One region of the Verrucosispora sp. TAA-831 genome, then DNA from elsewhere that is predicted to be linked to it. Evidence: riboswitches for the same ligand, from Rfam matches in the RefSeq annotation. Region 1 holds a riboswitch; each other region holds the start of a gene.
The links. A riboswitch is a leader RNA that binds a small molecule or an ion and turns the genes downstream of it on or off. The one in region 1 is predicted to bind cyclic di-AMP.
Positions count from the first base shown of each region.

Region 2: it holds a riboswitch for cyclic di-AMP, as region 1 does, so the genes downstream of both, ACQVFL_RS30755 (NlpC/P60 family protein) here and ACQVFL_RS01760 (coiled-coil domain-containing protein) in region 1, are expected to answer to the same signal.
Region 3: it holds a riboswitch for cyclic di-AMP, as region 1 does, so the genes downstream of both, ACQVFL_RS09230 (C39 family peptidase) here and ACQVFL_RS01760 (coiled-coil domain-containing protein) in region 1, are expected to answer to the same signal.
Region 4: it holds a riboswitch for cyclic di-AMP, as region 1 does, so the genes downstream of both, ACQVFL_RS23200 (coiled-coil domain-containing protein) here and ACQVFL_RS01760 (coiled-coil domain-containing protein) in region 1, are expected to answer to the same signal.

Region 1 is NZ_CP192240.1:376,782-382,593, forward strand. It holds gene ACQVFL_RS01755 (carbonic anhydrase) at 153-851, shown strand; gene ACQVFL_RS01760 (coiled-coil domain-containing protein) at 936-1,952, opposite strand; cyclic di-AMP (ydaO/yuaA leader) riboswitch at 1,956-2,087, opposite strand; gene ACQVFL_RS01765 (YibE/F family protein) at 2,254-3,624, opposite strand; gene ACQVFL_RS01770 (metal-sensitive transcriptional regulator) at 3,878-4,174, opposite strand; gene ACQVFL_RS01775 (heavy-metal-associated domain-containing protein) at 4,292-4,501, shown strand; gene ACQVFL_RS01780 (hypothetical protein) at 4,527-5,498, shown strand; gene ACQVFL_RS01785 (heavy metal translocating P-type ATPase) at 5,509-5,812, shown strand, end outside.
Region 2 is NZ_CP192240.1:6,913,143-6,918,954, reverse strand. It holds gene ACQVFL_RS30770 (zinc metalloprotease) at 1-230, shown strand, start outside; gene ACQVFL_RS30765 (pyridoxamine 5'-phosphate oxidase family protein) at 298-831, opposite strand; gene dcd (dCTP deaminase) at 911-1,489, shown strand; gene ACQVFL_RS30755 (NlpC/P60 family protein) at 1,552-2,592, opposite strand; cyclic di-AMP (ydaO/yuaA leader) riboswitch at 2,605-2,741, opposite strand; gene ACQVFL_RS30750 (NlpC/P60 family protein) at 2,921-3,934, opposite strand; gene ACQVFL_RS30745 ((Fe-S)-binding protein) at 4,188-5,812, opposite strand, start outside.
Region 3 is NZ_CP192240.1:2,026,526-2,032,337, forward strand. It holds gene ACQVFL_RS09210 (polysaccharide pyruvyl transferase family protein) at 1-1,051, opposite strand, end outside; gene ACQVFL_RS09215 (acyltransferase family protein) at 1,249-2,469, shown strand; gene ACQVFL_RS09220 (hypothetical protein) at 2,594-2,995, shown strand; gene ACQVFL_RS09225 (hypothetical protein) at 3,171-3,923, shown strand; cyclic di-AMP (ydaO/yuaA leader) riboswitch at 4,227-4,368, shown strand; gene ACQVFL_RS09230 (C39 family peptidase) at 4,588-5,451, shown strand; gene ACQVFL_RS09235 (alpha/beta fold hydrolase) at 5,538-5,812, shown strand, end outside.
Region 4 is NZ_CP192240.1:5,242,061-5,247,872, forward strand. It holds gene ACQVFL_RS23185 (alpha/beta fold hydrolase) at 1-159, shown strand, start outside; gene ACQVFL_RS23190 (HelD family protein) at 253-2,367, shown strand; gene ACQVFL_RS23195 (cation diffusion facilitator family transporter) at 2,434-3,351, shown strand; cyclic di-AMP (ydaO/yuaA leader) riboswitch at 3,503-3,635, shown strand; gene ACQVFL_RS23200 (coiled-coil domain-containing protein) at 3,640-4,722, shown strand; gene ACQVFL_RS23205 (PfkB family carbohydrate kinase) at 4,960-5,812, shown strand, end outside.

The DNA.
Region 1 (5,812 bases):
TACGCTGCGATTGGCAAGCGTTCTGGAATACATGAAATGCAGATCACGCATAGCTTGACGTGCCTTGCGCTGCGTGTGACGGTTGGTGGCGGTCCGTGGCCAGCGCCGGCCGGGATGACCAGGCATTCCACCGAGAGACGAGGTGACGCCGGATGAGTCGACCCGGAACGATCGGGGCCCAGCCCGGTCCCGAACGCGAGTACCTGACCGCAGACCTTCCCGGCTCGCGGGAGCGGGCCCTCGCCGAGTTGATCGCCGGTAACCGTCGGTTCGTCACCGACACGCTGCGGCACCCCAACCAGAACGCCAGCCACCGGGCCGCGGTCGCCGCCGAGCAGCACCCCTTCGCGGTGATCGTGGGCTGCTCCGACTCCCGGCTCGCTGCGGAGATCATCTTCGACCGTGGGCTGGGTGATCTCTTCGTGATCCGGACCGCCGGACACACCATCGGCCCCGAGGTGCTGGGCAGCGTCGAGTACGCGGTGAGCGTGCTGCGTACGCCGCTGGTGGTGGTGCTCGGGCACGACTCGTGCGGTGCCGTCCAGGCGGCCCGGGCTGCGGCGGCCACCGGCACCGCGCCGTCGGGGCACCTGCGTGCCGTGGTGGACGCGGTGGTGCCCAGCCTGCGCCGGGCCGAGCAGGCGGGGATCGACGACCTGGACGCGATCGTCGACATCCACATCGCGCAGACCGTCGAGGCGATGCTGGAGTCGTCCGAGGCGCTGGCCGCCGAGGTGGCCGCGGGCGGGTGCGCGGTGGTGGGCATGTCGTACCGGCTGGCCGCCGGTGAGGTGCGGACCGTCGCGGCGGAGCCCGCCGAGATGGCGGGTGTGGTCACGCCCGTGGGCTGACCCGCCGGGCCACGCACCGACACGTACGACGAGGGCCGCTCCGCCGGACGGCGGAGCGGCCCTCGCGGGTCACCGGGACGCTGCTCAGAGCAGCGACACGTGCACGTGGTCCGTGTGGTTGGACGGGCCGCTGTAGGACCGCCACCGGTTCTCGGTCGGGAACCAGATCTGCCGGTTCCAGATCACGTAGTAGATGCCGAGCCGGTCGGCGTTGCGGACCAGGAAGGCCGCCAGGTTGTTGCCGTAGATCCGGGTGTCGTTGTTGTGCCAGGGGCTGAACCCGCTGTTCTGCAACGACCAGTCACACGCCCGGCCCTTGGGGTGCTCGAACTTGTCACCGGGCCGCCAGCAGCCGACGAAGCGGTTGAAGCCGGCGCGCTTGACCTCCTTGTACATGTGCAGCGTGCGCGGCGTGATGCAGCCCGACGTGGTCGGGTCGTTCTGGCTGCACGACTCCGGCTTCCAGCTCCCGTCCGAGGCACGGTTCGGGGCCACCCGGGCGACCGGCGAGGTCGCGGCCACCAGGCCGCCGGTCAGGCTCTCGCCACCGACCAGGCGGAGCGACTTCTCCGCCTCGGTCTTCTTGCGCGCCATGTCGTTGGTCAGCTTCTGCTGTTCGCGCACCTCGGCGTCGGACGCGAGCTTGGCCCGGTCGGCGCGCTCCCGGACCGTGTTGACCTCGCCCAACTTCTTGTCGTTGAACAGGTTCAACTCGTCGAGGGCGGAGGCCCGGTCCATGAACGAGTCCGGAGCGTTGCTCTGCAACAACATCGCTATCGCGCCCACCCGGCCGGTCCGGTACGACTGCGTCGCGATCTCGGCGACCTGTGGCCTGAGCGCTTCCAGGTCGGCCTCTGCGCGGCGCAGTTCGAGGTCGAGCTTGAGCTGTCGCTTCTTGGACTTGTCCAGTTGGTTCTTGGCCTTGGAGAAGTCGCGGTTCGCCGACTCGATCAGGTCGTTGAGCATCGGCGGGTCGTCGTCGTGCTCGGCCGGAGCGGGTGGGTTCGGCGCGGCCATGGCCGGCAGGGGGCCGGCGAACACGGCGAACGCGGCGAACACGGCCACCACGGGTGTCATCCAGCGGCGTAGGGGTGCCGTCACTTCTTTCCCTTCCATCGACCGCCGACCGGGTTAGCTGACGGGTTCGGAACGGAAGTGGCCCCTACCGCTGACGCGGATTCACCCCACCTACCTGGGTCCCCGGCTCGCCTCGCGGCGATTGGGCGGTGGCACCGCAGGCGCCGGTGCGCGCCTTCGGCGGTGACCGGCAGTGAGGTTACCCGACGGTCGATGTCAGTCTCTACGCCCCGAACCCGGCCAGATGCGTCATTTCGTAATCGCGATGAGTGACCAACGACACGGGCACGAACCGTGTCGGCAGGGGCGGTCACGCTGCGGGGTGTCACCATGTGGTGTCCGTGCTCCTGTCCGGGTCGGGCCACCGCGATCCGGTGGCGGGGGGTGTGTCACGCACACGCGCGGTGCTCAGCGCGTGCAGGGCCTCGGTCCGGTCGATGCCGGGCCGGGGAGTCGGGGGAGTGGGACCGTCGCCGTCCGGCCCGTCGTCGGGGCCGCCGGGTTCCGGCGTGTCCCGCCGCCCGGCGGTGACCACCAGCGCGGCCAGTGCGGTCGTCAGCGGTACGGCGGCGACCAGCCCCAGCGTGGCCACCACGCTGCGGACGATCTCCTGGGTGAGGAACTCGCTGGTGATGATCTGGCCGAGCGCGCGGCTGTCGGCGGTGAGCAGGAGCAGCAGCGGCAGCGACGCGCCCGCGTACGCCAGCACGATGGTGTTCACCACCGAGGCGATGTGGGCCCGGCCGACCCGGGTCGCCGACCGGTACAGCTCCCGGCGGGTGAAACCCGGATTGGCGTGCCGCAGCTCGGTCACCGCGGCGGCCTGGGTCACCGTGACGTCGTCGAGCACGCCGAGCGAGCCGATGATGATGCCGGCGAGCAGCAGGCCGTGCAGGTCGACGTCGCCCCGGAACATGGACAGCGTGGTGGCGTCCTCGCTGCCGAAGCCGGTCAGGTGGGTGGCCCGGGTGGCAGCCAGCCCGAGCAGGCCGGTGAGCACCAGGCTGCCGAGGGTGCCGAGGACGGCCACCGAGGTCTGTGCCGAGATGCCGTGCGTCAGGTACAGCACCACGAACATGATCAGTGCCGCGCCGACGATGGCCACCACCAGCGGCGGCTGACCGGCGCTGATGCCGGGCAGCACGAAGGTGATCAGGATGGCGAAACTGGCCGCCAGGCCGCCCAGCGCGGCCAGGCCGCGTAGCCGTCCGAAGGCCACGATGGCGGCGGCGAACAGCACCGCGAGCCAGATCAGCGGCTTGCCCCGCTGGTGCTCGGCGATGTTGTAGGAGCTGATCGAGGGGTCCTCGGGATCGATCAGGGAGACCAGGATGATCGCGTCGCCGACGCTGACCGAGGGCGCTCCCGGCCCGTCCGGCAGCGGCGTCTGCACGTCCTGACCTTCGTCCGGGCCGCTGTCGACCCGGACGGTCACCGTGCCGCACTGCCGCCCGGCCGTGGTCGGGGTGCCCTCGGGCACGACCGGGTTCGGTGGGCAGGGCTCGTTCACCACCCGGGTGACCGTGCCGTGGTAGCGGGGCAGGTCGTCGGCGGCCTCGGGTCGGGGTGGGTCCGAGGGCCAGAGCACGAGCGCGGCGACCAGGGTGACGAGGAAGAGGGGGACCACCGTCACGATGAGGATCCGCCGCACCCGGGGTGGGGTGGGCGGAGCGGAACGGGTGTGGTCGGCGCCCATTCATTGTCTCCCAACGATTCCAAGGCGAACTACGTACCGGCGGTCGAGATGGTTCAGCGACGCCGACAGGCCGCCGCGGCGGGCATCCGGAATGGCCCGAGCGTGGCAGGATGGCTGCGTACCGTGCGGGCGGGTCCGGCTGGCCATCGTGGCGAATGGTAGCCAGATCGGCATCGGAACGCAGGTCGCGAGCGTGTGTCGCAAGCCGGGTGCCGGGGAGACGACACCCGGCCGGGCGTACGGGTGGGGCGGGTCAGCCGCGCTTCATCAGGCGACCGACGGCGGCCATCATCTCGGAGGCCATCTCGTCGGCGCGGCCCTCGGCGGCGCCCTCGTGCATGCAGTGCCGGGCGTGCCCGTCGAGCAGGCCGAGCGCGACCTTGTCCAGCGCGGCCTGGATCGCGGAGATCTGGGTGAGCACGTCGATGCAGTAGCGGTCCTCGTCGACCATCTTCTCCACGCCGCGTACCTGACCCTCGACACGACGCAGCCGGGCGAGCAGTTGGTCCTTGCTGGCGGTGTAGCCACGGATCTGCGCGGGTGTGCTCATGAACACGAGGATAACGTACCCCCTGGGGGTATGGTACGGTCACCGTCGTGGATACCCCCCGAGGGTATTCGACGGGGTGCCCGGCCCGGCTGGACGGGCCCGGAGAGGAGAGTTGCCATGGTCACCACGACGTACCAGGTGCAGGGCATGACCTGCGGCCACTGCGTCAGCGCGGTCAGCGCCGAGGTCGGCGCGCTCCCCGGCGTCGCCGACGTCCGGGTCGACCTGGCCAGCGGCCAGGTCACCGTCACCAGCGAGCAGCCCCTGGACCCGGCCGCCGTCCGGGCCGCCGTCGACGAGGCCGGCTACGAGTTGGTCGCCGCCTGAGGCGACCGGAGACCGAGGTGACCCGATGAACATGGCGACGAAGGTGAGCGGCTTCGCGCTCGGCCTCGCGGCGGTGTTCGCCGCCGCGTACGGGGTGGGTCAGGTGACCGGCCCGACGGACCCGATCGCCGTGCCCGGCCACGTGGGCGCGGCCGGTCACGGCGACGGGCCGGACCAGGGCGGACACGACGAGGACGCCGGACACGACGCGGGCGCGGCCGGGCACCTGCCCGGCGGGCTGCTCGTCTCCGAGCGCGGCCACACCCTCGTGCCGGTCGACGCCCCGGCCGGGGAGTTCGCCTTCCGGATCACCGGGCCGGACAACCGGCCGGTGACCGGGTACGACGTGGTGCACGACAAGCCGATGCACCTGATCGTCGCCCGGCGTGACCTCTCCGGCTTCCGCCACGTGCACCCCGAGCTGACGCCGGACGGCACCTGGCGGGTCGCCACGCCGCTGACCGGGCCCGGGGTGTGGCGGGCGTTCGCCGACTTCACCCCGACCGGCGACGAGCCGCTGACGCTCGGTGTCGACGTGACCGTCCCCGGCGCGCTGACCGAGCAGCCGTTGCCCGCCCCGGCCCGCACCGCCACGGTCGACGGCTACACGGTGACCCTGGACGGCACGCCGCAGCCGGGCCACCCGTCCACGCTGACGCTGACCGTCGCGCGCGACGGCGTACCCGTCACCGACCTGGAGCCGTACCTCGGGGCGTACGGGCACCTGGTCGCGCTGCGGCAGGGTGACCTGGCGTACCTGCACGTGCACCCGGAGGGGGTGCCGGGCGACGGGCACACCCCACCCGGGCCACGGGTGAGCTTCGCCACCGAGTTCCCGTCCGCCGGTGCCTACCGGCTCTATCTCGACTTCCGCCACGGCGGGGTGGTACGCACCGCCGAGTTCACCGTGCACGTCGGCGATCCGGTGCACGTCCCGGTCGGCCCCACCGCCGCACCGCACGACGGGCACGGTACGCCCGGACACGGGCACGACTGAGGGACCAGCCATGACCACGAGTCGACCCCTGCCCACCGCAGCGAACCTGATCGAGTTGTCCATCGGCGGCATGACCTGCGCGTCCTGCGCCGCCCGCATCGAGAAGAAGCTGAATCGCCTGGACGGCGTGCAGGCCAGCGTCAACTACGCCACCGAGAAGGCCACCGTCTCCTACGCCGACCCGGTCACCCCGCAGGAGTTGATCGCCACGGTCGAGAAGACCGGCTACACGGCGGCGGTGCCGCCGCCCCGACAGGATCCGCCGCCGGCCGCCGAGCCGGTGGACGAGCTGCGGGTACTGCGTACCCGGCTCT
Region 2 (5,812 bases), 500 kb from region 1:
TGTACCACACGTTCCAGGGCGGCTGCTCGGGCAGCGGCGACCAGGTCTCCGACACTCCGGCGGAGGCGTCGCCGGCCTACCAGTGCCCGACCGGTCGGGACACCTGCTCCACCGCGGGGCTGGACCCGATCACCAACTTCATGGACTACACGTACGACACCTGCATGTACCAGTTCACCCCGGGCCAGGCGACCCGGATGATCAACGCCTGGAACACCTACCGCGCGTAGCGCGGGAGTCGTCGGCGCGTACCTCCGGTGCCGGTCCCGTCGTCAGGCGGGGCCGGCACCGGAGTGCTCAGGCGGCGCGGACATGTCGGGCCGCACGGGTCGGGTGGGGCGCGGGCCGGGCCGCCTGCGGGGTGGCACCGGCCGGGTCGAGCCAGACCTGTACCGCCGGTCGTCCGACCAGCCCGGCGGTGGCGGCGTGCTGGTGCCGGGTGAGCATCGCCACGTCGACGGTGAACTCGAACAGGCGCCAGTCGACGTGCGGGGCTGCGCGGGCCGCCAGCGCCAGCCGGGCCACCGTGGCGTCGTCGGTGACGGGTCGGGCCCGACCGGCGACGTACGCCTCGTCGTCGCTCTCCTCCGCCGGGAACGAGTGCAACGCATACCGCCCGTCGCGTTCCAGGTCGCGCCGCTTCGGCGAGTCGATCACGAAACAGAACAGACCGTCGTCGGTGATCAGCGGGGAGACCGGGTGCACCCGGGGCCCGCCGTCGGCGCGGACCGTGGCCAGGTAGCCGAAGCCCGGGCCGTACTGCTGCATGAGAAGGCGGATCCCGTCGGCGAGTCGAGGCTCGTCAGCGGTGAATTCGGACCAGGAAGCCATGCCGCCATCCTATCGAACATACGTTCTAAGCGGGTAGTCCGACACGCAGGTCACGCATACCGGCCGCTAAGGTGTGGCGATGCTGCTCTCCGACCGTGACCTGGTCTCCGAGATCAAGGCCGGCACCCTGGCACTGGAGCCCTTCGAGCCCACCCTGGTGCAGCCGTCCAGCATCGACGTCCGCCTGGACAAGCTGTTCCGGGTGTTCAACAACCACCTGTACACACACATCGACCCGGCGACCCAGCAGGACGATCTCACCTCGCCGGTGGAGGTGCCCGACGGCGAGCCGTTCGTGTTGCACCCCGGTGAGTTCGTGCTCGCCTCCACGCTTGAGGTGATCTCGCTCGGCGACCAGCTCGCCGGCCGGCTCGAAGGCAAGTCCAGCCTCGGCCGCCTCGGCCTGCTGACGCACTCCACCGCCGGTTTCATCGACCCCGGCTTCTCCGGGCACGTGACGCTGGAGCTGTCCAACGTGGCCAACCTGCCGATCACGCTCTGGCCCGGCATGAAGATCGGCCAGCTCTGCATCTTCCGGCTCTCCTCGCCCGCCGAGCACCCGTACGGCTCGCTCGTCTACGGCTCGCGCTACCAGGGGCAGCGCGGCCCGACGCCGAGCCGCGCCTGGCAGAACTGGCGTACCTGGCCGACCCGCTGACGACCCGCTGACGACCGGCGGGCCCGCGCCGCCGTGGAGCGGGCCCGCGATCATCCGGCTACTCAGCCGGGTCGGCCGAAGCTGTGGATCGGGCTGCTGTCCATCCGCTTCATCGCGATCGGCTTGCCCGCCCGGGAGGCGTGCACCACCCACCCGCCGCCGACGTACATGCCGACGTGGTGCAGGTCGCGGTAGTAGAAGACCAGATCACCTGGGCGCAGGTCGCCGCGACCGACCGAGGCGGTGACCTGCCGCTGCCGCGCCGCGTTGTGCGGCAGCGCCACCCCGGCCCGCGCCCACGCGGCCAACATCAACCCCGAGCAGTCGTACGCGTGCGGCCCCTCGGCACCCCACGAGTACGGCTTGCCGATCTGGGCGCAGGCGAAGGTGACCGCCTCACCGGCCGGGCCACCCGGGTAGGTGGCCGGACAGGGCGCCGGCCGCAGCGGACCACCACCCCCGTCGTCGTACGCCCGCAGCCGCAACCGCTGCAACCGCTCGATCTCGGTGTCGATCTGCCGCCGCTTCGCGGCCAGGTCGGCCTCGGTGCGGGTCAGCTCGGCGATGGTGCGGTCCAGTCCGGCTCGGGTGGCGGCGAGTTCGTCCCACAGCTCACGCGCCTGGCGTACGTCCTCCTGCTGGAAGCGGGCGTACCGGTCGAGCAGGCCGAGCTGGGCGACGACCTCGCCCGGCGACCGGCTGCCCAGCAGCGTGTTCACGGCGCGGACCGGCTCGCCCCGGTACGCGCGCGCGGCCAGCGCGCCGACCCGCTTCGTCGCCTCGTCCACCTGCTGTTGGAGCGGGGCGATGCGGGCGGTCAGCGCGTCTGCCTCCCGGCGGGTGCCGGCCAGGTCCTGCCGGGTCGCGTTGTGCCGTTCGATGACGGCTTCGAGCCGGTTCCAGTCCTCGTCGATCTGGCGCTCGATGTCGTCGACCGTGGGATCGGCGTGGGCCGCCGTCGCGCCGCCGGTCAGCAGAACGGCGGTCGCGGCGAGTGCGGCGAGTGCGGTGGTGCAGCGGTACCAGCGGAATCGCGGCGCAGCCGTCGTCGGGCCGGGCTTCGCCGGCCGGTACGACGGTGGCCGCGGGGCATGGTGTGCCACCGGGCTGCGTACTCCTTCTTCCCAGACCGCCTACCGGGTTAGCTGACGGGTTCGGGCGGGAAGGGGACGCCCTACCGCGACGATCGCGGACTCACCCCGGGAACCTGGGTCCCCGGCTCGCTCGGACAGCGACTCGGCGGTGTCGGACCGTCACCGCCCCGGGTGGGCGGTCCTGCCAGCGGGCCGACGATTGACCAGCGTAGGGACGATCGGCGTCGATACGCAACACACCCACACCGTCACTCTCGGTGCATTAATCCGACAACGAAGAAGGCCCCCGGTCGCTTGACCGAGGGCCTTTCGTCGTTCCTGCGTACGCGCTCAGGCGTCAGCCGGGTCGACGGAAGCCGGCGACCGGCATCGTCGTGATCGGCGAGACGTTCACCGGCACACCGGCACGCGCCGCGTGCACCATCGTGTTGTTCCCCAGATAGATCCCGACGTGGCTCACGTCGCTGCGGAAGAACACGAGGTCACCGGGGCGGGCGTCAGCCCGGGAGATGGCCTTGCCCTCGCGCCACTGGGCACCCGTGAAGTGGGTCAGGTAGATACCCGCCGCCTTGTACGCGTACTGGGTGAGACCCGAGCAGTCGAACGAGTTCGGCCCGGTGGCACCCCAGACGTACGGCTTGCCGACCTGCGCGCAGGCGGTCCGGATCGCCGTCCGGGCCGCGTCGCTGACCACACCGTTGATGGTCGGGCAGTTGGTGGTCTTGACGGTGGTCACCGGAAGGGACCGTTCCAGCCGCTTGATCTCGGCGTCGATCTGCTTCTTCTTCGCCGCGAGCTGCTTCTGCTTGGCCTCCTGGTCGACGATCAGCGCGTCGAGTACGGCCTTCTGGTCGTCGTACTTCTTCCGGATCTTCATGACGCCCTCGAGCTGACGGCGCTCCTCCCAGGCCAGCCGGTCGAGGAGGGCCATCTGCTCACCGAGCTTGTCCGGCTTCGCGTTGAGCAGCACCGCGCCGATCTCCTGCGAGGGGCCGGTGATGTAGTACCGGGAGGCCAGACCGGCGACCCGGTTCATCGCCAGCTCCGTCTCCAGCGCCAGCGGCTCGATCTTCTTTTGCAGCTTGTCGGCCTTCTCGCGGTTGGTCCGCAGCTCCGAGCGCACCTTGTTGAACTGCTCGATAGTGGGTTCGAGCTGCTGCCACTGCTTGTCGATCTGGCGCTCGATCTCGTCCACCGACGGCGCGGCGGACGCGGGCGCGGCGACCAGACCGGCACCGACCGCGGCGGCGGCGACCAGGACGACCAGGCGGCGAGCGGCCTTGCGCAGCCCGCGCGCGGGGGTGGGGCGTCCCGGCGCATGACGATGGAGGGGCATGGTTGCCACCGGCACCGACTCCTTTGCGACCGACCACCGGGCGTCCCGCTAGCGGTAGGGGGCGAGACAGACGACCCACGGCGGTCGGTGCCTCACATTAGGGAAGGCGCGCGGTGGAATCAAGGCGACCAACGGCTCATTCACCTTTGTGCGACGGACCGCACACAAAGGGTGTCGACCAATTCGTTACAGTCATCTCCGCCAATATAAAAATCAGGACGTGTCGGCATCCGTACAGATGCCGACCACGCCCCGACGTTCTCGCTGGTCACCCGGCGACCGGCTCGCCCTCCTCGGCGCCCCGGGTCGGCTCGGGCTTGATCGAACGCAGCAGCACGCTGGCCACGTCGACCACCTCGACCTGGTCGCCCGCCCCCTTGCCGTTGACTCCGTCACTCAGCATCGTCGAGCAGAACGGACAGCCGACCGCGACGGTCTTCGCGCCGGTGGACATGGCCTCCTCGACCCGATCCACATTGATCCGCTTACCGATCCGCTCCTCCATCCACATGCGCGCGCCACCGGCGCCACAGCAGAAGGAGCGCTCGCTGTTGCGCGGCATCTCGACCACGCTGTTGTCGGCACCGACGGCGCTGCCCAGCACCTCGCGCGGCGGGGCGAAGACCCGGTTGTGCCGGCCCAGGTAGCACGGGTCGTGGTAGGTGACGCCGCCGTCGACCGGCTGCACCGGGGTCAGCTTGCCGGTGGCGACCAGGTGCGCCAGCAACTGGGTGTGGTGCACCACCTCGAACTCGCCGCCGAGCTGGCCGTACTCGTTGCCCAGGGTGTTGAAGCAGTGCGGACAGGTCGCGACGATCTTCCGCTTTGCCTTCTCGCGGCCCTCGAACGCCTCGTTGAGCGTCTCCACGTTCTGCTGGGCGAGCATCTGGAAGACGAACTCGTTGCCGATCCGGCGGGCCGGGTCGCCCGAGCACGTCTCGCCCTCACCGAGGATGGCGAACGAGACACCGGCCTCGTTCAGCAGCGTGGCGACCGCCCGAGTGGTCTTCTTCGCCCGGTCCTCGAACGCGCCCGCGCAGCCGACCCAGAAGAGGTACTCGAAGTCCTCGACCTCGCCGACCCGGGGCACCTCGAAATCGAGACCCTTGGTCCAGTCCTCCCGGGTGTTCTGCGGCGCGCCCCAGGGGTTGCCCTTGTTCTCCAGGTTGCGCAGCATCACGCCGGCCTCGGAGGGGAAGTTCGACTCGATCAGCACCTGGTAGCGGCGCATGTCGACGATGTGGTCGACGTGCTCGATGTCCACCGGGCACTGCTCGACGCAGGCCCCGCAGGTGGTGCACGACCAGAGCACGTCCGGGTCGATCACGCCGCCCGCCTCGGCGTCGCCGATCAGCGGCTTCTCCGCCTCGGCGAGCGCCAGCACGTCGAGGTGGGCGAGTTGCGCGGCGGTGGCCTTCTCCTCGCCGGTGAGGTCCTTGCCGCCGCCGGCCAGCAGATAGGGCGCCTTGGCGTACGCGTGGTCACGCAGGCTGAGCACCAGCAGCTTCGGCGACAGCGGCTTGCCGGTGTTCCACGCCGGGCACTGCGACTGGCACCGGCCGCACTCCGTGCAGGTGCTGAAGTCCAGCAGGCCCTTCCAGGTGAACTGCTCGACGTGCGCGACGCCGAACTGGTCCTTCTCCGGATCGGCCTCCTCGAAGTCGAGCGGCTTGCCCTCGCTCGTCATCGGCCGCAGCGGCCCGAGGCCGGAGCCGGACGCACCCGGCTTGCGCTTGAAGTAGATGTTCGGGAAGGCGAGGAAGCGGTGCCAGGCGACGCCCATGGTCACGTTCAGCGAGATCACGATGAGCCAGGTCATCGAGATCGCGATCTTGACCAGGGCGGCGATGCTGACCCCGGACTCCCAGTCCGGCAACACCGAGCCGACCGCGT
Region 3 (5,812 bases), 1.6 Mb from region 1:
TCGTCTCGTACCGCTGCTTGTGGCCGTTGACCATGCCCGAGTAGTCGGCCTCGTCGTAGAGCTGGGCGGCGTCCACGTCGGCCGGTACGTCGCGCATCACCCGGTGCGGGATCTCGAAGTAGCGGGCCAGCTCCAGGGTGCGCGAGTCGTGTGCGAAGAGGAAGCCCGGCGTGCCGGCGAGCAGCGAGACGATGGTGCCGTGGATGCGGGTGCCGAAGTTGAAGTCGAACCCGGAGAGGTAGTCGATCCACGTCCACGGGTCGACGAACATCCGCACCTTGTCCTCGGTGAACAGCGGGTGCGTGGTGTGGATCGGGATCTCGCTGGTCTTGCCCCGGTCCTCGGGAGCGTCGCCGAAGAGCAGGGTGCCCAGCGTCTTGAGGTCCTGCGGGATGTAGCGCAGGTTCTCGTAGCGCTGGTGGTGCGTCTTGATGATCTTCGCCATCGACTTCACGTACGGTGAGACGGTCAGCGCGATCTTGTCGTACGGGCCGATGAAGGTCTTGCGCTTGTCCACCGGCAGGGTGTCGCCGTGCAGGAACATCGACGGGCAGCCGATCACGTCGACGTTGGAGAAGCCGATCGTCCGCAGGTAGTCGGCGGTGATCTCGCCCCGGACGCCGATGCTCGGCGAACGGTCGAGGACGGCCCGGCAGAAGCGGCTCACCTGGTCGTCGATCGGCCGCAGGTACTCCCGGTCGCCGTCGACGTTCGTCTGCACGCCCACCCCGAGCACCACGACCGGGATCTTCAACCGCTCGATCAGCCGGCTCATCGCGTCGAGCCGGTGGGCGTAGCTGCGCCGGAACGCGTTCGCCAGCGGGACCACGAAGACGTCGTACTCCTCGTTGATCCGGTCGCTGTCACGCATGTTGACGGTGAAGCCGTTGGGCGTGATGGTGGCGGCACGGGTGGCCAGCAGCTTGTTCGCGGCGTGACTGAAGACCAGGTTGCCCGCGTTCTCACCGATCAGGTTCCGTTCGAACGTCTCCTCGGGCGAGTTGACGTCGAAGGGACCCTTCCGGGCCCGCATCAGGATCCGCTGGTGCATCGCTGACTCTGCCTCTCGTCGGTGTGCCGGCCCCCGCCTCGGCACTGCCCAGCGCACCACCGGGCCGGATGGCGGGGTGGGTGCTCATCCAAGTCCCGGGAATAGTAGGCCACCGGAGGACCAGTTGACACCTGAGCCACTTCCGCCCCCGGATGCCCGGTTCGAGGGGGAGTGCCCACACCGGTATGGTGCCCGGAATGACCAGCACCACCGTCGTCGATAGGCCGCCCTCCACCACCCGACGCGGTGACGCCAGCCGATTGCCCTCGTTGACCGGATTACGGTGGATCGCCGCGCTGCTGGTCTTCGGTTTCCACGCCGGCACCATGCGCATCATCGCCGAGCCCGGCCACCAGGCGGTGGTCAGCGAGATCTTCACCCTGGGCCTGTCCGGGGTGCAGTTCTTCTTCATCCTCAGCGGCTTCGTGCTGGTCTGGTCGGCCCGGGTGGGCGACTCCCGCCGTCGGTTCTGGCGTCGACGGATCGCCAAGATCTATCCGAACCACCTGGTGATGTGGGCGCTGGCGATGCTCGCGGCGCTCTGGTTCGCCGACCCGATCAACCCGGTCGCCGCGCTGGAGAACCTGTTCCTGCTCCAGGCGTGGGACCCGCGACCGGGTTACTTCTACAGCGTCAACAACGTGAGCTGGTCGCTCTCCTGCGAGCTGTTCTTCTATCTCTGCCTGCCGCTGGCGTTGCCGCTGGTCCGCCGGGCCAGGCCGTGGATGCTGTGGACCGTGGTGATCGCCATGCCACTGCTCATCCTGGCGCTCTGGCCCGGCCAGTTGCTGGTGCCGGAGCAGAGCCGCTGGTGGTTCGCCCAGATCTTCCCGCTGGTGCGGTCGCTGGAGTTCTGGATGGGCGTGGCCGCCGCCGAGCTGATGCTGCGCGGTCGCTGGCGCGGCCCACGGCTGCCGCTGGCCACCGTGATCTTCGTCGCGACCTGGGTGGCGGCCTCGCAGTGGATCCGGGCCGAGCTGTGGGCGGCGCTGCTGTCCGTGGCGTACGTCCTGGTGATCGCGGCGGCGGCGGACGCCGACGTGCACGGCCGTCGGTCGCCGCTACGCTCTCGTTTGATGGTCTGGCTGGGCGAGGTCTCGTTCGCCTTCTATCTGGTGCACGTCTTCGTGATCATGACGATCCTGCGGCTCACCGGAGACTGGGGCACCGGCCTGCCCGGCTGGTGGGGAGTGCCGGCGGTGATCGGGTTCCTGCTGCTCACCCTGGCGATGGCCGCGTTGCTGCACCGCTACGTGGAGCAGCCGATGATGCGGCGGTTGGCCCCGAGCCGTACGGCCTCCGCCAGGCCGTCCGTGGACACCTCCGCCGGGGCCGACGGCCCGCCCGCCGGGCTGCCGAGGCAGCGCGTGCCGGAGGACGAGCCGCACACCACCGCACGCCACGACCCGTCTCGCTGAGTCCACCGTGGAGGCTGCTCGTCACCGCAGTGACCTGCTGTTTCGTGTGTCGCCGACGGCGCGTCGCCGACCCGACACGCCCGTGGTCGATGCGGTGGGAGGGTGCTGGCGGTAGCCTGACGACGTGCCTCCCGTCGCGCCCACCCGTCCCCTGTGGTGGCTGGCGCGCTGGGCGACCCGGCTACTGACCGGGTTCGCGGTCGCCGCCGCCTTCACCCTCGGCGCCTGGGCGACCTCCGCTCCGGGTGCCCCCGCCGGGCACCCCGCCGACGGGCTCGCCTCGGCCGCCCTCCTCGCGCAGGCGCCCCACACCGGCTGGCACGCCACGTCGCCCGGCGAGGTGATCACGCCGGACGCCACTGTGGCCGTCGACCACGCCGACCCGGCCGGCGTGCCCGGGCTGCTGTCCGAGGCGCGCCCGGAGGCGTACCGGCCCGCCGTGACGGCGGTGGCGGGTCCGGCGGCACCGCCCCCGACGGTGGTCCCACCGGGCGCCCACGGTGCTCGCGCCCCACCCGGCGCCTGACCACTCGCGTCCCGCTGCGGCGCGTCGACCGACTCCGCCGCAGCCCGTCCCGGTGTTCCCGGGACCACTGCCCCCGCGATGCGTCCCCACCGCCCCGCCCGGCCCGTGGCACCCGCCACCGGCGACCGGGTCCGGCGGCCCGCTGTCAGCGCACCACAGCCCACGAGGTCCCGCCATGGAGAAGACCGTTCTCTACCAGTTCCTGATCGAGGTGCCCCGGGCCGCCGCCATCTGGTCGGTGCTGCTCGTGCTCGCGCTGGGCGTGCTCACCGCCATGGTCGCCCGGCCCGAATCGACCGGCGACGACACCGGCCCGGTCGACGACCCCGCCGAGGCCGAGGCGGCCGACCTGCGCCGCTACGCCGGTGAGGTGGCCGTGGCCGCCGCCGGGGCCGCGCAGAACGCGGCACGGCGTCGGGAGGCGTGGCACACCGCTCAGACCGCCCTCGACCGGTCCTGGGCCTCCTACGACGAGGCGGAGAGCCGGGCCCGGCGGCTCGCCGGGGTCACCGCGCTACCCGCGCCCCGCACCCCGCGTACCGCCAGTGAGTACGCCGCCCGGGAGCGCTGGCTGCACCACGCCGCGATGAAGGCGCACTGGCGCGGTGACCTGTCGGCGCGGCAGCTCACCGACGTGCTGGCCCGTCGGGCCGGCTGGGACGCGCGACTGCACCAGGTCGACCAGGAGGTCGTCCTGGCCCGCGTCGTCCGGGACAACCACCGGGCCGCGTACCGGGCCGCCGCCGAGCGGGAACGGGCCGCCTGGCGGGAGGCCGAGTTGGCCGGCGAAGCGGCCCGGGTGCTCTCCGCCGAGGCGTACGCCGCCGCGCAGCGCCTGCGGCCGAATCCGCTCCCGGCGCCCGCCGTCACCACCGTCGCGCGTCCGGCGGCGGCGGTCCTGCGGTGGCGTCCGGCGCGCGTGGGATGAACCGTCGGCCGGATAGTCCGGCCGGATCGGGTGAGCCCGGTCACACCTTCCGCCGGAACGGACACCGGAGCCGGATCCGACCGAGACGGGACGCGAAGCCCGGAGACATTGTCTGCGGGTGGTCCCCTTGTCACCGCCCGTTGCGTCGATCGCCATCGGTCCCGTTGCGCGACATCGATGACCGAACGCCCGAAAATCATCGATCTGGATCATGTTTACGCAGGTCAGGGCGGGTTGGCAGGGCAGTGACCGACCAGTAGTGTCGGCCCGTCCGATGCGGTACCCGATCGCAGGAGGCGACGCCGCATCGACCCGCCTAATCGTGGTCTCACGAACCGGGGACCCACCGCACCACTGGGGTGAATCCGCGAGCCTCGGCTCACGGTAGGGCCGTCTTCCCGCCCGAACCCGTCAGCTAACCCGGTCGGCGGTGTCGGAAGGAGCTTTCCACTCGTGCAGCCCCTCGTCGTACCCCCCTTGTTCCTCCACGGCACCGCGGTGCCCGCGCTCGCCGGGCCGTCGGCCACGAGCTGACTGCGGCCACCGCCCCCGCCCGCTAGCCCGGGCGCAGCCCCTCGCACGGTCGTCCCCGTACTCGGGTGGTCCTCGACAGGTCCTGTCGAGCTGACCGCCGGAGCGGTTCGCCGTGCCTCCCTGAGCCCCCGTGGAGGACTCCGTGAAGCAGACCGTCACGCGCCAGCTACGTCGGCTGGCCACCGAACGCCCCTACCAGGTCGTCGCCGCCTCGGCGGCCGCGCTGGCGCTGGCCACCGGTGCCGGTGCCGTACTCGTCGACACCTCCGACGCCCCGGCCACCGCGCACACCACGACCGCCGTCGCCGAGTTGCGTGGCGACACCGCGGTCTCCCGCGCCGACACCCGGGTGGAGTCGACCCCGTCGACCTCGCCCAGCAGCGCGGCCCCGAGCAGCGCCGCCCCGTCGCCGTCGCCCTCGCCGAAGACCACCTCGGCGGCCCCCTCGCCGGTGGCCAGCAGTGCGAAGGCCGCACCGAAGCCGCCGGCCCGGAAGGTCCTGGACTACGACTTCCAGGCCCAGACCACCGGCTACTACTGCGGTCCGGCCGCGGTACGCAACGCGCTCAGCGCCGCCGGTGTCGACCGTGACCAGGACACCCTGGCCGCGCAGCTCGGCACCACGTACGCCGGCACCAACTCGGCCCTGGACACCACCCGGGTGCTCAACGCCACCGTCAAGGGCGAGCCGTACTCGACCACGATGCTGCGGGGCGGTTCGGCCACCCCGGCCCAGATGGACCAGCTCCAGGCCGACGTGGTGGAGGCGATCACCGACGGGCGCGGTGTCGTGGTGAACGTGGCCGGCAGTGCCACCGACACCGACGGCGGCTGGCACTCCTTCCCCGGTGGCCACTACGTCGCCGTGGTGGGCTACGAGGACGACGGTCGCCTGGTCAAGATCGCCGACTCGGCCGACGCCTCGTACTACTCGTACTGGATGACCACCATCGACCTCGCCCACTGGGCCGCGACCCGCGGCTACTCCTCCTGAGATGTAAGGAAGGGTCCCCTGCTATCGCCTGGTGCATAGCAGGGGACCCTTCCTTACATCCGGGTCCGGGGTGGCAGACTTCGCGCATGAGCGAGGAGTCGGGCGGCCGGGCGGTGCTGGTGCTGCTGCACGGGATGGGTGCCACCGGCGACGTGTGGCTGCCCTGGGCGCCGCTGCTGGAACAACGGTGGCCGGGCCGTTGGTCCGCCCCGGACCTGGCCGGTCACGGCGGCGCGTCGCCGCTGCCGGAGTACTCGTTCACCGCCCTCGCCGACCGGGTCGCGGAGAGCCTCGCCCCGGACGACCGGATCGTCGTACTGGGACACTCGCTCGGCGGGGTGGTCGGGCTGGCGCTGGCCGC
Region 4 (5,812 bases), 2.2 Mb from region 1:
GCCACCGAGCTGACCGTCTGTCCCGGGGCCGGGCACATGTTGATGATGGAGCGTCCCGAGGAGGTCACCGCGGCGCTCTCCGGTGTGCTGGATCGGGTGCTCGCCGAGGCCCGGCCCACCGGTCGCCGCTCCGCCGCCGGCCGCGCCCGCCGCCGGTAGGACTCGCACCCGGACCGGTGCCTCCGCACGTCCGCGAGGTGGGGCGTAATCTCGTGCGGTTGGCCGGGCCGGCGTGACGAGGAGAACGAAGCGGTGGACCAGAGCACCCTGGACCAGGAGATCGCCGTCGAGCAACGGCATCTCGACCGGGTGTACGCACGACTGGCCGAGCTGCGGCGCGCGGCGGTCCGTGCCGAGCGGGACGGTTACCGGCTGGCCCGGGTCGGAAACTTCGGCGCGCTGGTGGAGCGGGACGCCATGGTGTTCCACGCCGCGCAGCGCCGCCACGTGCTCGACGCCGAGTACGAGGGGCTCGTCTTCGGCCGTCTGGACCTGCGCGACGGGCAGGTGTTCCACGTCGGACGGCTGGGCATCCGGGACGAGGACGCCGCGACCCTGGTGGTCGACTGGCGTGCCCCGGCGGCTGCCCCGTTCTATCAGGCCACCCCGGCCGAGCCGCTCGGTGTGGTGCGCCGCCGGACGATCCAGTCCAGCCGGGAGCGGGTCACCCGGATCGAGGACGACCTGCTCGACCCGGACGCCGCTCCGGCGGAGATGGCGGTGGTCGGCGACGGCGCGCTGCTGGCGAACCTGTCCCGGACCACCGGTCGGGGGATGCGCGACATCGTCGCGACCATCCAGCGCGAGCAGGACGAGGCCATCCGCTCCCCCGGTTCGGGGGTGACGCTGGTGTCCGGCGGCCCGGGCACCGGCAAGACGGCGGTGGCGCTGCACCGCGCCGCGTACCTGCTCTACTCCGACCGCAGCCGGTACGCCGGTGGCGGCATCCTGGTGGTCGGCCCGTCCTCGGTCTTCGTCGAGTACATCGCCTCGGTGCTGCCGTCCCTGGGCGAGGACACCGCGACCCTGCACTCGCTGGGCACCCTCTTCCCCGGGCTGGTCGCCACCCGCACCGACCCGGTCGAGGTGGCCGCGGTCAAGGGGTCGCTGCGGATGCGCCGACTGTTGGAGCGGGCGGCCCGGGACGGCGTACCCGATTCGCCGGCCGAGCTGCGCCTGCTCTACCGGGGGCAGTTGCTGCGGCTGGAGCGCGCCGAGTTGGACGCCGTCCGGGAGCGGGCGCTGCCCCGGGGGGCGCGACGCAACGAGGTCCGCCGGGCCGGTTTCGACGGCATCCTGGCGGCGCTCTGGGCACAGGCCCGCCGGTTGGGCATCCCCCGGCTGCCCGAGCAGCGGGCCTTCGAGGACGAGCTGATCGACCGGACGGATTTTCGGGACTTCCTCAAGGCGTGGTGGCCCCGGCTGCATCCCCGCCACGTGCTCGGCTGGCTGGCCGATCCGGAGCGGCTGCGCCGGTACGCCGCCGGGCTGCTGTCCCGGGCCGAGATCCGGCTGCTGGAGCAGGCGTACCGGGGGCTGGCCGCCGAGGGGCCGACCGTCGCCGACGTGGCGCTGCTCGACGAGTTGGACGCGTTGCTCGGCAAGCCGGTGCGTCCAGCCCGGGCGAAACGTGACCCGTTCCAGCTCGCCGGTGGGGTGCGCGAGCTGAGCACGTACGCCGACCGGCAGCGGGCCGCCCGCCAGGCCGCTCGCGAGCGACCCGAGGACTACCGCGACTACGCGCACGTGGTGGTGGACGAGTCGCAGGACGTCTCACCGATGCAGTGGCGGATGATCGGCCGACGCGGTCGGCTGGCCTCGTGGACGGTGGTGGGTGACCCGGCGCAGACCGCGTGGACGGGAGATCCGCAGGAGCTGTCCCGGGCCCGGGACCAGGCGTTGGGACGCCGTCGACGGCACCGGTTCACGCTCACCACCAACTACCGCAACTCGGCGGAGATCTTCGCCGTGGCGGCGGCCGAGATCCGCCGGGCGTACCCGGACCTGGCCCTGCCCACCGCGGTCCGGACCACCGGGATCGACCCGGTGGAGCTGGTGGTGCCGGCGACGGAGTTGGAGACCAGCGTGCTGACCGCCGCGAGCACGCTGTTGGGCGAGGTCGAGGGCACCGTCGGGGTGATCACGCCGGTGCCGCGCCGGGACGAGGTCGCGGCCTGGCTGGGCGGGCTCGGCGGCGAGCGTCTCCAGGTGGTGACCAGCCTGGAGGCCAAGGGCATGGAGTACGACGGGGTGGTGCTGGTCGCCCCCGGCGAGATCCGTGCCGATCCCGGCTCCGGCGTGCGTACGCTCTACGTCGCCCTGTCCCGGGCCACCCAGCGGCTGACCACGGTCGACCTGACCGACTGAGCGCGCACATATAGCAATGTCGGCATAGCTCCGCCCCGGGTCGGACGCAGCGCGCAAGGTGTCTGCGTGGGCGCGGGCCACGACCACCACCACGCCGCGGTGTCGCACGCCGCACACCGCCACTCCGGCCGGCTGTGGGCGGCGTTCGTGCTGCTCACCACGCTGATGGTGGTGGAGGCGGTGACCGCCCTGCGGACCGGCTCGCTGGCCCTGCTCTCCGACGCCGGGCACATGTTCACCGACGTGCTCGGCATCGGGATGGCGCTCGCGGCTCTCACCGCCGCCCGGCGCGTGGACGCCCATCCGCAACGCACCTTCGGCCTCTATCGGTTGGAGGTGCTCGCCGCGTTGGCCAACGCGGTGCTGCTCGTCGGCGTCGCCGGTTACGTGCTGGTCGAGGCGGTACGCCGGTTCGGCGACCCGCCGCAGGTGCGGACCGGGCCGGTGCTGGTGGTGGCCACGCTCGGCCTGCTCGCCAACCTGGTCGCGTTCGCGCTGCTGCGTCCCGGGGCGCGGGAGAGCATCAACCTGCGCGGGGCGTACCTGGAGGTGCTGGCGGACCTGCTCGGCTCGCTGGGCGTGATCGCGGCGGCGGCGCTGACCGCGCTGACCGGATGGTGGTGGACGGACCCGCTGGTGGCGGTGGCGATCGGCGCGTTCATCCTGCCGCGCACCTGGCGTCTGGGCCGGGCGGCGGTCCGCATCCTGGTGCAGGCCGCCCCGGAGCACCTCCAGGTCACCGCCGTGCACGACCGGCTGGCCGCGGTGCCCGGCGTGGCCGACGTCCACGACCTGCACGTCTGGACGCTCACCTCCGGGATGGAGGTGGCCTCGGCCCACCTGGCCACGGCCGAGGGCGCCGAGGTCGGCGCGGTGCTCCGCGCGGCCCGGACGGCGCTGCGCGAGGACTTCGACATCACGCACGCGACGCTCCAGATCGAGCCCGCGACGAGTGCCGGTGCCTGCGGGACGGTGGAGTGGTAGCGGGACCAGTAGCGCGAAAGACAACAAAAATACCTTATGTCTGGTTTACTCGTGGTCAGGGGAACACCAGGAGTCACACCGGCTGCACGGTCCCCACCAGCACCGGTAGGCTCGGACCCGGTCTCCGCCAGGCGGCACTCGACGGTGCCGGCGGTGACCGCCGCCTAATCGCCCGCGAGGGCGAACCGGGGAACCATGTTCCAGGGGTGCATCCGCGTCCAGCGGTAGGGATCTTCCGTCCCGAACCCGTCAGCTAACCCGGTCGGCGGCTGACGGAAGGACATGTGCATGCCAGCAGTGGCAACCGTGAGACCGGCCGCCCGTACGGCGGCCCTGATCGCCGCGGGGCTCGCCCTCGCCCTGGGCGCCGCGCTCGCTCCGTTCAGCGCTGCCTCCGCGGCCCCCGGTGACGTCGGCGACGAGGGCGGCACACCGGCGCTACGCGCCCAACTGGAGGCGGCCAGCAAGGGCTACCTCGACGCCAAGACCGCCCTGGACCGCTCGGTCGACCGGCAGAAGAAGCTCGCCGAGCAGCTCACCACGACCGAGGGCCAGCTCACCGAACGCAGCGCCAAGGTCGCCGAGATCGCCGCGCAGGCGTATCGCGGCGGTCGACTCGGTGCCGCGACGGCGCTGCTCAACAGCGGCTCCCCGGCCGGCTTCATGGACCGGGCGGCGGCACTGGACGCGGTGGCGGCCAACGAGGAACGCGCGCTGCGGGACCTGCGGGCCACCCGCGACGAGGTCGGCAGGACCAAGCAGGCCCTCGACGTCGAGGTGCAGGAGCAGCGCAAGCAGGTGGCCGTGATGGCCAAGCGCAAGGAGCAGGCCGAGCGCTCGCTGACCGTGGCCGAGGAACGCGCCGAGCGGGCCGAGCGGGCCGCGGCGCAGGAGCGGGCCAGCCGGACCCCGGCGCGCACCGGCGGCACCAGCAGCCCGACGGCCAAGCCCGCGCCCCGCAACGCCAACGGCTCCTGGCCGGCCGAGTCGTGCAGCGTCAACGACCCCACCCCGGCCAACGGCTGCATCACCCCGCGCACCCTGCACGCGCTCAACCAGACCAAGGCGGCCGGCTTCACCAGATACGTCTCCTGCTACCGCGCGGGCGGCTCGGGTGAGCACCCGAAGGGTCGGGCCTGCGACTTCGCGGCGCAGAAGAACGGCTTCGGCGGGGTCGCCACCGGCGGCGACCGGACGTACGGCAACAACCTGGCGGCGTTCTACGTCAACAACGCCGACCGTCTCGCCGTGCTCTACGTGATCTGGTACAAGCAGATCTGGCTGCCCAGCAGCGGCTGGCGCACGTACAGCGGCGCGCGTGGCGACCCGTCCAGCGACCACACCAACCACGTGCACCTGTCGGTGTACTGATCCACACGGCACGCCGGGTGGCCGCCCTCGTGAGGGACGGTCCACCCGGCGTCGTCGTTCCCGCACGCCGCCCCGGCCGTCCCGGACCGCCCCGCCCGTCGCCGCGCGCTCTCGGCCCACCTTGGTTACCGTCGACATCGAAGCGGACATTTCGTGGCGACCGGGAGGAACGGTTATGAGCGGACCGCAGTGGACCCAGTGCGACGGTGCGTCGTGAGCGCGCCGACCGGGCACGTGATGGTCTTCGCGCCGACGCCCCTGCTCACGGTCACGATCGACCAGCCCAACGACACGCCGGAACTGCACCTGCATCCCGGCGGCCAGGGGGTCTGGCAGGCCCGCATGGTGCTGTCGCACGGCATCGACGTGGTGCTCTGCACCGCCCTCGGCGGCGAGATCGGACAGGTGCTGGAGCCGTTGCTGGTCAGCGAGGGCGTCGACCTCAAGGTGGTGGCGCGCGACTCCGGCGGCAGCGGCGGGTACGTGCACGACCGTCGGGAGGGCACCCGGCAGGAGATCGTCGACGTGACCGGGCAGCCGCTGAGCCGACACGAGCTGGACGAGCTCTACAACCTGGCGCTCGGCGAGGGACTGCGGGCGGCGGTGAGCATCCTGAGCGGCCCGAACGACCCGTCGCTGGTCCCCGCCGACCTGTACCGGCGTTTCGCCGCCGACCTCGGCGCCAACGGCAGCCGGGTGGTGGTGGACCTCTGCGGCGACCACCTCAACGCCGTGCTGGACAGCGGGGTCTTCTTCGTCAAGGTCAGCCACGAGGAGCTGATCGCCGACGGTCGCGCAACCGACGACGACGAGGAGCAGCTCACCCGAGCGATGTACGACCTGCACGCCAACGGGGCCGAGAACGTGGTGGTCAGCCGCGCCGACAAGCCGGCACTGGCCCTCGTCGACGGCGAGGTCTTCGAGGTGCGGATGCCCCGCCTGGAGGCGGCCGACCCGCGAGGTGCGGGTGACTCGATGACCGCCAGCGTGGCCGCCGTGGTGGCGCGCGGCGGTGACGTACGCACCGCGATCCGGACCGGCGCGGCGGCCGGCGCGCTGAACGTCACCCGGCACGGGCTGGGCACCGGGC